DNA from 3 places in the Nocardia sp. NPDC052112 genome. Region 1 is predicted to be linked to each of the others. Evidence: riboswitches for the same ligand, from Rfam matches in the RefSeq annotation. Region 1 holds a riboswitch; each other region holds the start of a gene.
What was found. A riboswitch is a leader RNA that binds a small molecule or an ion and turns the genes downstream of it on or off. The one in region 1 is predicted to bind S-adenosylmethionine.

Region 1 (2,259 bases):
CCCCGGCGGCATGCGCGAGTTCGGTCACCCGACGCACATCGACCAGCGTCTGCATCGGATTGGCCGGCGTCTCGAAGAAGACGGCCTGGGTCGGCACCGAGAGCGCCTGCTCCCACTGATCCAGATCATCGCCGTCGACGAAGACCGTTTCCACACCCCAGCGCGGCAGAATCTCGTTGCACACCACGAAGCACGAGCCGAACAGACTGCGTGCGGCCACGAGTCGGTCGCCAGCACCCAAAAGCGCACCGAGCGCGGTGAATACGGCCGACATACCGCTCGCGGTCGCGAAACATGCTTCGGCGCCGTCGATCAGACGCAGCCGCTCCTCGAACATGGCCACCGTCGGGTTGCCGTAACGGGAGTACACGAAATGCTCGATATCGCCGGTGAACGCGGCCTCGGCCGCCTCGGCGCTCTCATAGACGAAACCGGAGGACAGATACAGCGCCTCGGCGGTTTCCTCGAATCCCGAGCGGCGCAGGCCACCTCGCACGCCGAGCGTCGCGGGACCGACGCCTTCGGGCAGCGGCTTGTCGAACGCACCGCCGGTGATCACGACTGCCGCCACGGCAGGCCGATGGCGCGCCAACCGGAGCCGCCACGATGTCCGAACTCGTCGATCGGGCCTTCGAAGCCCTCCAGCACATTGAACGACGGGGCGATGCCGACCCCGGTCGCGGCCACTGCCGCACCGATGGAACGCTGTCCGGAGCGACAGAGGAAGACGACGGGCGCCGCCGGGTCGCGGTCCGCCAGCGCCTGGGTCAGCTGCTCGACGAACTCGCCGTTGCGGGCGCCGCTGCTGTCGACCCATTCGATCAGCACCGTCGGTCGCTCGATCGAACTGGTATCCGGCACACCGACGAAACGCCATTCGGCCTCGGTGCGCACGTCGACCAAGACGGCTTCAGGGTTGTCCCGCAACAACTCCCACGCCTGTTGTGGGGTGATGTCACCGGCATATGTCATGCGATCCTCCTGTGAATCCACGCTTGCCGCACCTGGGTTTCGGTGCGCGGCCAGGTCGTCACCCGGAGCACCCCACCGCGGAGGAGGGTTGCCGACCAGCCAGCCGGGGCTTGGCGCTGGTACTCATGACCCGAAAATGAGATTGCCTGGGCAGGTGCCACCATGTCAAACCCCCCGTTCGTGCCGCGCACAGGCAATCAGCCGCAGACGATCCAGCGGTCTTCGGAGCGGGTCAGATTCCACGTTGCCGGTGTCTCCCGGCCGTCGACCGCGATGGTCACCGTCGCCTTGGCCTTATCGCCGTCGACCATCGCATTCTCAATCTTGGTGACCTTGATCGACTTTCCGGCCGCGGCCCCACCGAACTGACCCGCGAGCGGCGTCTTGCTCTCGTCGAATCCCGGACAGGCAACGGCGGGTGGCGGCGTGTTGTCGGTGGTGGCGCGGGCCTCCGCGTAGCGCTGCACCGCGGCCGCGATCTTGTCCGATTCTGTGACATTTTTCTCAGCGGGCGAGAGCACCGCACCGAGCACGATCGCGATGAGCACGACAGCGGCGAAGACGGCCGCCGCGATGAACGGCGCCATGGAGCGACGATCGGTCTGATCGACCTCGATTACGGGTTCTGCATCGGTGCCCTGCTGCTCTGTCATGGTTCGATCATCCCTGGTGGGCGGCGGTATCCGGCATTCGGCCCCGTGCCGACCCCATTACCCGCGCGGCGCGGATTCGATAGATGCCCGCGGAGTGGGTAGTCACGGTAGTGGGTCGGGCAGCAAACACCCGGTGTACGCACCGCCGCAGGGCGCACGGTATGCCACCGATAGAATCGCGAGACTGCGGCCTGCTGTCATAGCCGAGATGGCCGCCCGTCCGCATCGTGAGGTGCGACCAAGAGGGTGCGTCAAGTTAGCCTAAGCTAAGACTGACGCCATTAATTGTTTCGACCATAAGGGTGCGCGTAAGAGATGACCGAACACAGTGCAGCGACTCGCCCGCTTCGCATCGCGATCGTAGGCGCGGGACCGGCCGGTATCTACGCCGCCGACGCGTTGATGAAGTCCGATGCCGAGGTGAGCATCGACCTGTACGAGCGCATGCCCGCGCCGTTCGGGTTGATCCGCTACGGCGTGGCGCCGGACCATCCGCGTATCAAGGGCATCATCACCGCCCTGCACAAGGTGCTGGACAAGCCGCAGGTCCGCCTGCTCGGCAATATCGACTACGGCACCGACATCACTCTCGATGATCTGCGCACCTTCTATGACGCGGTGATCTTCTCCACCG
Region 2 (2,259 bases), on a different contig from region 1:
CGCCTGCTACCTGACTGACGGTGGCCATGGAGACGGCGAACCTTCAGCTGGTGCGACTGACTCGCGCCAATCGCATGGTTTCGGTCAGCAGTTTGGATACCGCGGCGGCTTCGGTGAGAAAGCCGTCGTGGCCGTCGCGGGAGTGCACGATCTCGAGCCCCTCGCAGCCGGGCAATCCGTCGGCCAATTCCTGCTGAGTTCGCAACGGGTACAAGCGATCCGAGTCGACACCGCCGACCACGCACGGAACCGGGGTGGCGGCGAGGGCGGCCGCGATACCGCCGCGCCCGCGGCCGATGTCGTGCCGGTTCATCGCCTCGGTAAGTAGGACATAGGTGGCGGGATCGAAACGGCTACAAAGCTTTTCGGACTGGTGGTCCAGATAGCTCTGCACCGCATAGCGGCCGCCGCGCCACGGGTCCTCGTCGCCCTGTGCATGGTTCTCGAAGCGGTGATCGAGTTCGCCCTCGGTGCGGTAGGTCAGGTGGGCGATGCGACGGGCGATGCCCATACCGGTCATGGGGGCGCGATCGGTATCGTGGTAGTCGCCGCCCTGCCAGTCCGGATCGGCCTTGATGGCGGCGATTTGCGTTGTCTGCGTGCCGATCTGGTCGGCGGTGGCACGTGCGCCGACGGCGAGTACCAGTGCGGATCCGACCCGTTCCGGCGCGCCGATCATCCATTCCAGCACCCGCATACCGCCCATCGAACCGCCGACGACAGCGGCCAGGCGTTCGATGCCGAGCAGGTCGAGCAGTGCCGCTTCCGCGGTCACCTGATCTCGGATCGAGATCTCCGGAAACCTCGAGCCCCAGGGCTTTCCATCCGGTGCCAGCGTCGAGGGGCCGGTGCTGCCCTTACAGCCGCCCAGCACATTCGTCGCGATGACGCACCATTCGTCGGTATCCACCGGTGCACCCGGACCGACCATGCCGTCCCACCAGCCGGGCAGCGGATGGATATCGTCGGGCACCCCGACGACATGTGAATCGCCGGTCAGCGCGTGCTCGACGAGCACCACATTGTCCAATGCGGGGGAGAGCTGACCCCAGCGCTGCACGGCCAGATGTACGTCCGGGAGGACCGCGCCGCTCTCCAGCCGCACCTCCCCGATGGCGATGATGCCGAGCCGCCCGTCCGGCGGTGGCAGGGCCGCCGCGGACGAGTGCGCGGTACCTTGTTCGGTGCTCACGGTCACGACTCCGCCTCGCCGGTGCTCGGCTCCGTCGCGACCGAGTGCGCGGTGTCGATGGTTCGCTCGCTCATGATGTCGCCCCCGGGAAACCGTGCGTCGCGGACGCCGGGTGAATCGGGAGAGAACGCACATCCCCGATGTTAGCTACCCGGCTGAACCGGGCCGCGGTCCGGTAGATCGGGCGGGTGTGTGCGCCGGTGATCTGCTCGCTTGCGACGAACCGATCGGTCGCGGACGCGATGGGGTCACTCATACCGTGCTCCACAGGGTTGTTCGCCAGCAGGTCTTATCGGAGTGCGGGTGACGGACAACAACTCATCGGAAACCTCCTGAAGTGCGCGCTTGCCCTCGACCATCGAGAGCCCGGTCATCACCCGGAGCACCCCACCGCTGCTGGAGGGTTGCCGTCCAGCAAGCCGGGGCTTCGCGCTGGCACTCATGACCTGACGGACATGGTAACCGGCGGGCGGTCGGCGACTGAAATCCGTTACCGGTTTTCCGCCGGTTCGGTCGCCGGACGTCCGGCGCATACGCGCATGAATTCGTCGTATGACGTGGTGAATGCGGCGCGGGCCGCGGTGGCGGCCGCTGCGGTGTCCTCGTCGTCGAAGATCGACTGCTGGCACTCCATGCTGAGGTGGCCGATCAGCTGCCAGGCACCGACGACCAGTTGGACCGGTAGCGCGTCGGGCTGGGTGCCGAGTCGCTCCGCGATCGCGTCGGCGATCGCGACGTTCTTATCGTCGGCCAGCTCCATGCTCTGCGCGCTGACCGTCGGACTGCTCCGCAGGATCCGCTGCATCTGTTGGAAGCGCCGGAACGACAGCGATCCCTCGGTGCTTTCCGAGGCGTGGTCGACGACCTGCAGGAAGGCCTCGCGCAGCGATTGCAGCTCATTGCCGGTGACCGGGAGTCCGCGCAGGCATTCGGCGATGGCGAGGCCGAAATCCTTGACCGGACCCAGGATGATCGCTTCTTTGCTGTCGAAGTATCGGTTGATCGTGCGGGGGGACACATCCGCGCGGTCCGCGATCTGTTCGACCGTCGTCGCGTCGAAGCCCTGT
Region 3 (2,259 bases), on a different contig from region 1:
GAGCCGATCGCGCACCCGGGGACGGCGCAACATCGCCACCGCCCGTGACGCCAGCAGGGCGAGCAGGATCATCTCGACGGCGGCAATGGAGCACTCGATGGCGCCGAGCGCGAGGGTGTTCAGGAAGGTGACCTCGGTGAGGAATTGCGGCAGCACCGCCAGATAGAACAGTCCGACCTTCGGGTTGAACATGCACGACACCAGGCCCGCGGCGAATGCCGAGCGAATCGAGGTCGGCGCCGGTGCGTCCGACCTGCCGGACGTCGCCGCGGTGCCCGTCCCGCGCTGCTTGCGGTGCTCGATCAGCGCCCGAATTCCCAAGTACAGCAAATAGATTCCGCCGACGACCTTGAGCGTTCGGTAGGCGGTCGCGGACTGTTCCAGCAGGGCGGCGACGCCCGCCGCGACCACCACCGCCCACCCGATCCCGCCCAGTGCCGAGCCGATCGCCGCCGCAATGCCGGGTCGCGCGTCCACGATCGAGAATCGCAGCACCAGGAACGAATCCGGGCCGGGCGTGATGGACAGCAGAATGCACAGGCCGACAAAGCTGAGTAGCAGCGAAAGGGTCACCGATCGATCAGACCGCACCGCGCCCGGCATTGCAAGGTTATTTATTCGACTGCATGTATATGCAGCAAGGGGCCGGTTGACAGGGCGGGGCGGCATCTGCCAATCTCGGTTCAGGTCATGAGTACCAGCGTCAAGCCCCGGCTAGCTGGTCGGCAACCCTCCTCCGCGGCGGGGTGCTCCGGGTGACGACCGGGCCGCAGCCCGACCGGGTGCGGCAAGCGCGGACTCGGATGATCACCAGATTTCGGGTCCCATTACCGATGGGATTTGTGATGACCGCTGCAACCGATCAGAGCTGTGTTTACCCACCTCGTCGGCTCCGCCGACTGCCGTCCCCCGGTGCCGCCCTCGCCCGGGTTTCCGGCGACGACCTCCGGGTGCCGCTCGTACAGGGCGGAACGACCACCTACGCGAACTTCGACTACGCCGCGAGCGCACCGGCATTGGCGCAGGTCACCGACCGGGTGCAGCAGCTGCTGCCGTACTACGCGAGTGTGCACCGCGGTGCCGGTTACGCGTCGCGGATCTCCACCGAGTGCTACGAGGCCGCGCGCGGCTCGGTATCCCGTTTCCTCGATGCCGCCGACGATCAGGTCGTGGTGTTCACCCGCAACACCACCGATGCCCTGAATCTGCTCGCCGCCTGCGTGCCAGGCGACACCGTGGTGCTCGATATCGAACATCATGCGAACTTCCTGCCGTGGACCCGGCACGGTCGCCGCGTGGTGCGGGCGGCGGCGACCGTCGAGGAGACCATTCGCCAGCTGATCGCCGAATTGTGCAGTAAGCCAGCCGCATTGCTCGCGGTCACCGGCGCGTCGAATGTGACCGGTGAGGTGCTGCCGCTGGAGCGTTTGGCCACCATCGCGCACCAGTGTGGTGCCCGCATCCTGGTCGATGCCGCCCAGCTGGCGCCGCATCGTCGGATCAGCCTGCGCGGCACCGGAATCGACTACCTCGCATGCTCCGGACACAAGCTCTACGCACCATTCGGTGCGGGAGTGCTTGTCGGACGCCGGGATTGGCTCGATGCCGCCGAACCGTATCTGGCGGGCGGCGGGGCAGTTCGCGAGGTCACTACCGCCGATACCGAATGGGCGTCCGCACCGCAGCGCCATGAGGGTGGTTCGCCGAACGTCCTCGGCGCGGCCGCGCTCGCCGCCGCGTGTGACGCGCTGTGTGCGATCGATCCGAAAACCCTTGCCGCGCATGAGCGACGGCTCGCCGATCGGCTGCGCAGCGGCCTGTCCGCGATTCCGGGCGTCAACCTGCTGCGCATCTGGGACGACAGCCCGGACACCGTAGGCATTGTCGCCTTCACCCTGGACGGGTTCGTGCCCGGCCACGTCGCGGCCTACCTCTCCGCCGAACACGGCATCGGTATTCGGGACGGCCGTTTCTGTGCCCATCCGCTGCTCGCACGCCTCGGTCTCGCCGGTGCCCTGCGTGCCAGCATCGGCCTCGGCAGCAGCTCCGCCGATGTGGATCGGCTGGTCGAGGCCGTCGCGACGCTGGCCACCGAGGGTGCGTCGTGGAATTACGCCAGCACCGACGGCCAGTGGAATCCGACACCGGAGACCCGTCCCTTCGCCCGCCCCGATTCCATCGACGGCGTCGCACCCTGCTCGATCGGCTGATCGGACCGACCGTTCAGTTGTTGCCGCGCAGGCGAATCCGCCCGGCCGC

Region 2: another riboswitch for S-adenosylmethionine. It lies ahead of AB0L58_RS39300 (homoserine O-acetyltransferase); the one in region 1 lies ahead of AB0L58_RS23555 (rhodanese-like domain-containing protein).
Region 3: another riboswitch for S-adenosylmethionine. It lies ahead of AB0L58_RS32360 (aminotransferase class V-fold PLP-dependent enzyme); the one in region 1 lies ahead of AB0L58_RS23555 (rhodanese-like domain-containing protein).

Annotation. Positions count from the first base shown of each region.
Region 1 is NZ_JBFAWD010000012.1:54,856-57,114, reverse strand. It holds gene AB0L58_RS23560 (O-succinylhomoserine sulfhydrylase) at 1-559, opposite strand, end outside; gene AB0L58_RS23555 (rhodanese-like domain-containing protein) at 556-972, opposite strand; SAM riboswitch class IV at 987-1,103, opposite strand; gene AB0L58_RS23550 (hypothetical protein) at 1,170-1,625, opposite strand; gene AB0L58_RS23545 (FAD-dependent oxidoreductase) at 1,941-2,259, shown strand, end outside.
Region 2 is NZ_JBFAWD010000037.1:13,490-15,748, forward strand. It holds gene AB0L58_RS39295 (PIN domain-containing protein) at 1-18, shown strand, start outside; gene AB0L58_RS39300 (homoserine O-acetyltransferase) at 44-1,198, opposite strand; SAM riboswitch class IV at 1,529-1,639, opposite strand; gene AB0L58_RS39305 (TetR family transcriptional regulator) at 1,683-2,259, opposite strand, start outside.
Region 3 is NZ_JBFAWD010000021.1:57,508-59,766, reverse strand. It holds gene AB0L58_RS32365 (LysE family translocator) at 1-573, opposite strand, end outside; SAM riboswitch class IV at 687-800, shown strand; gene AB0L58_RS32360 (aminotransferase class V-fold PLP-dependent enzyme) at 846-2,210, shown strand.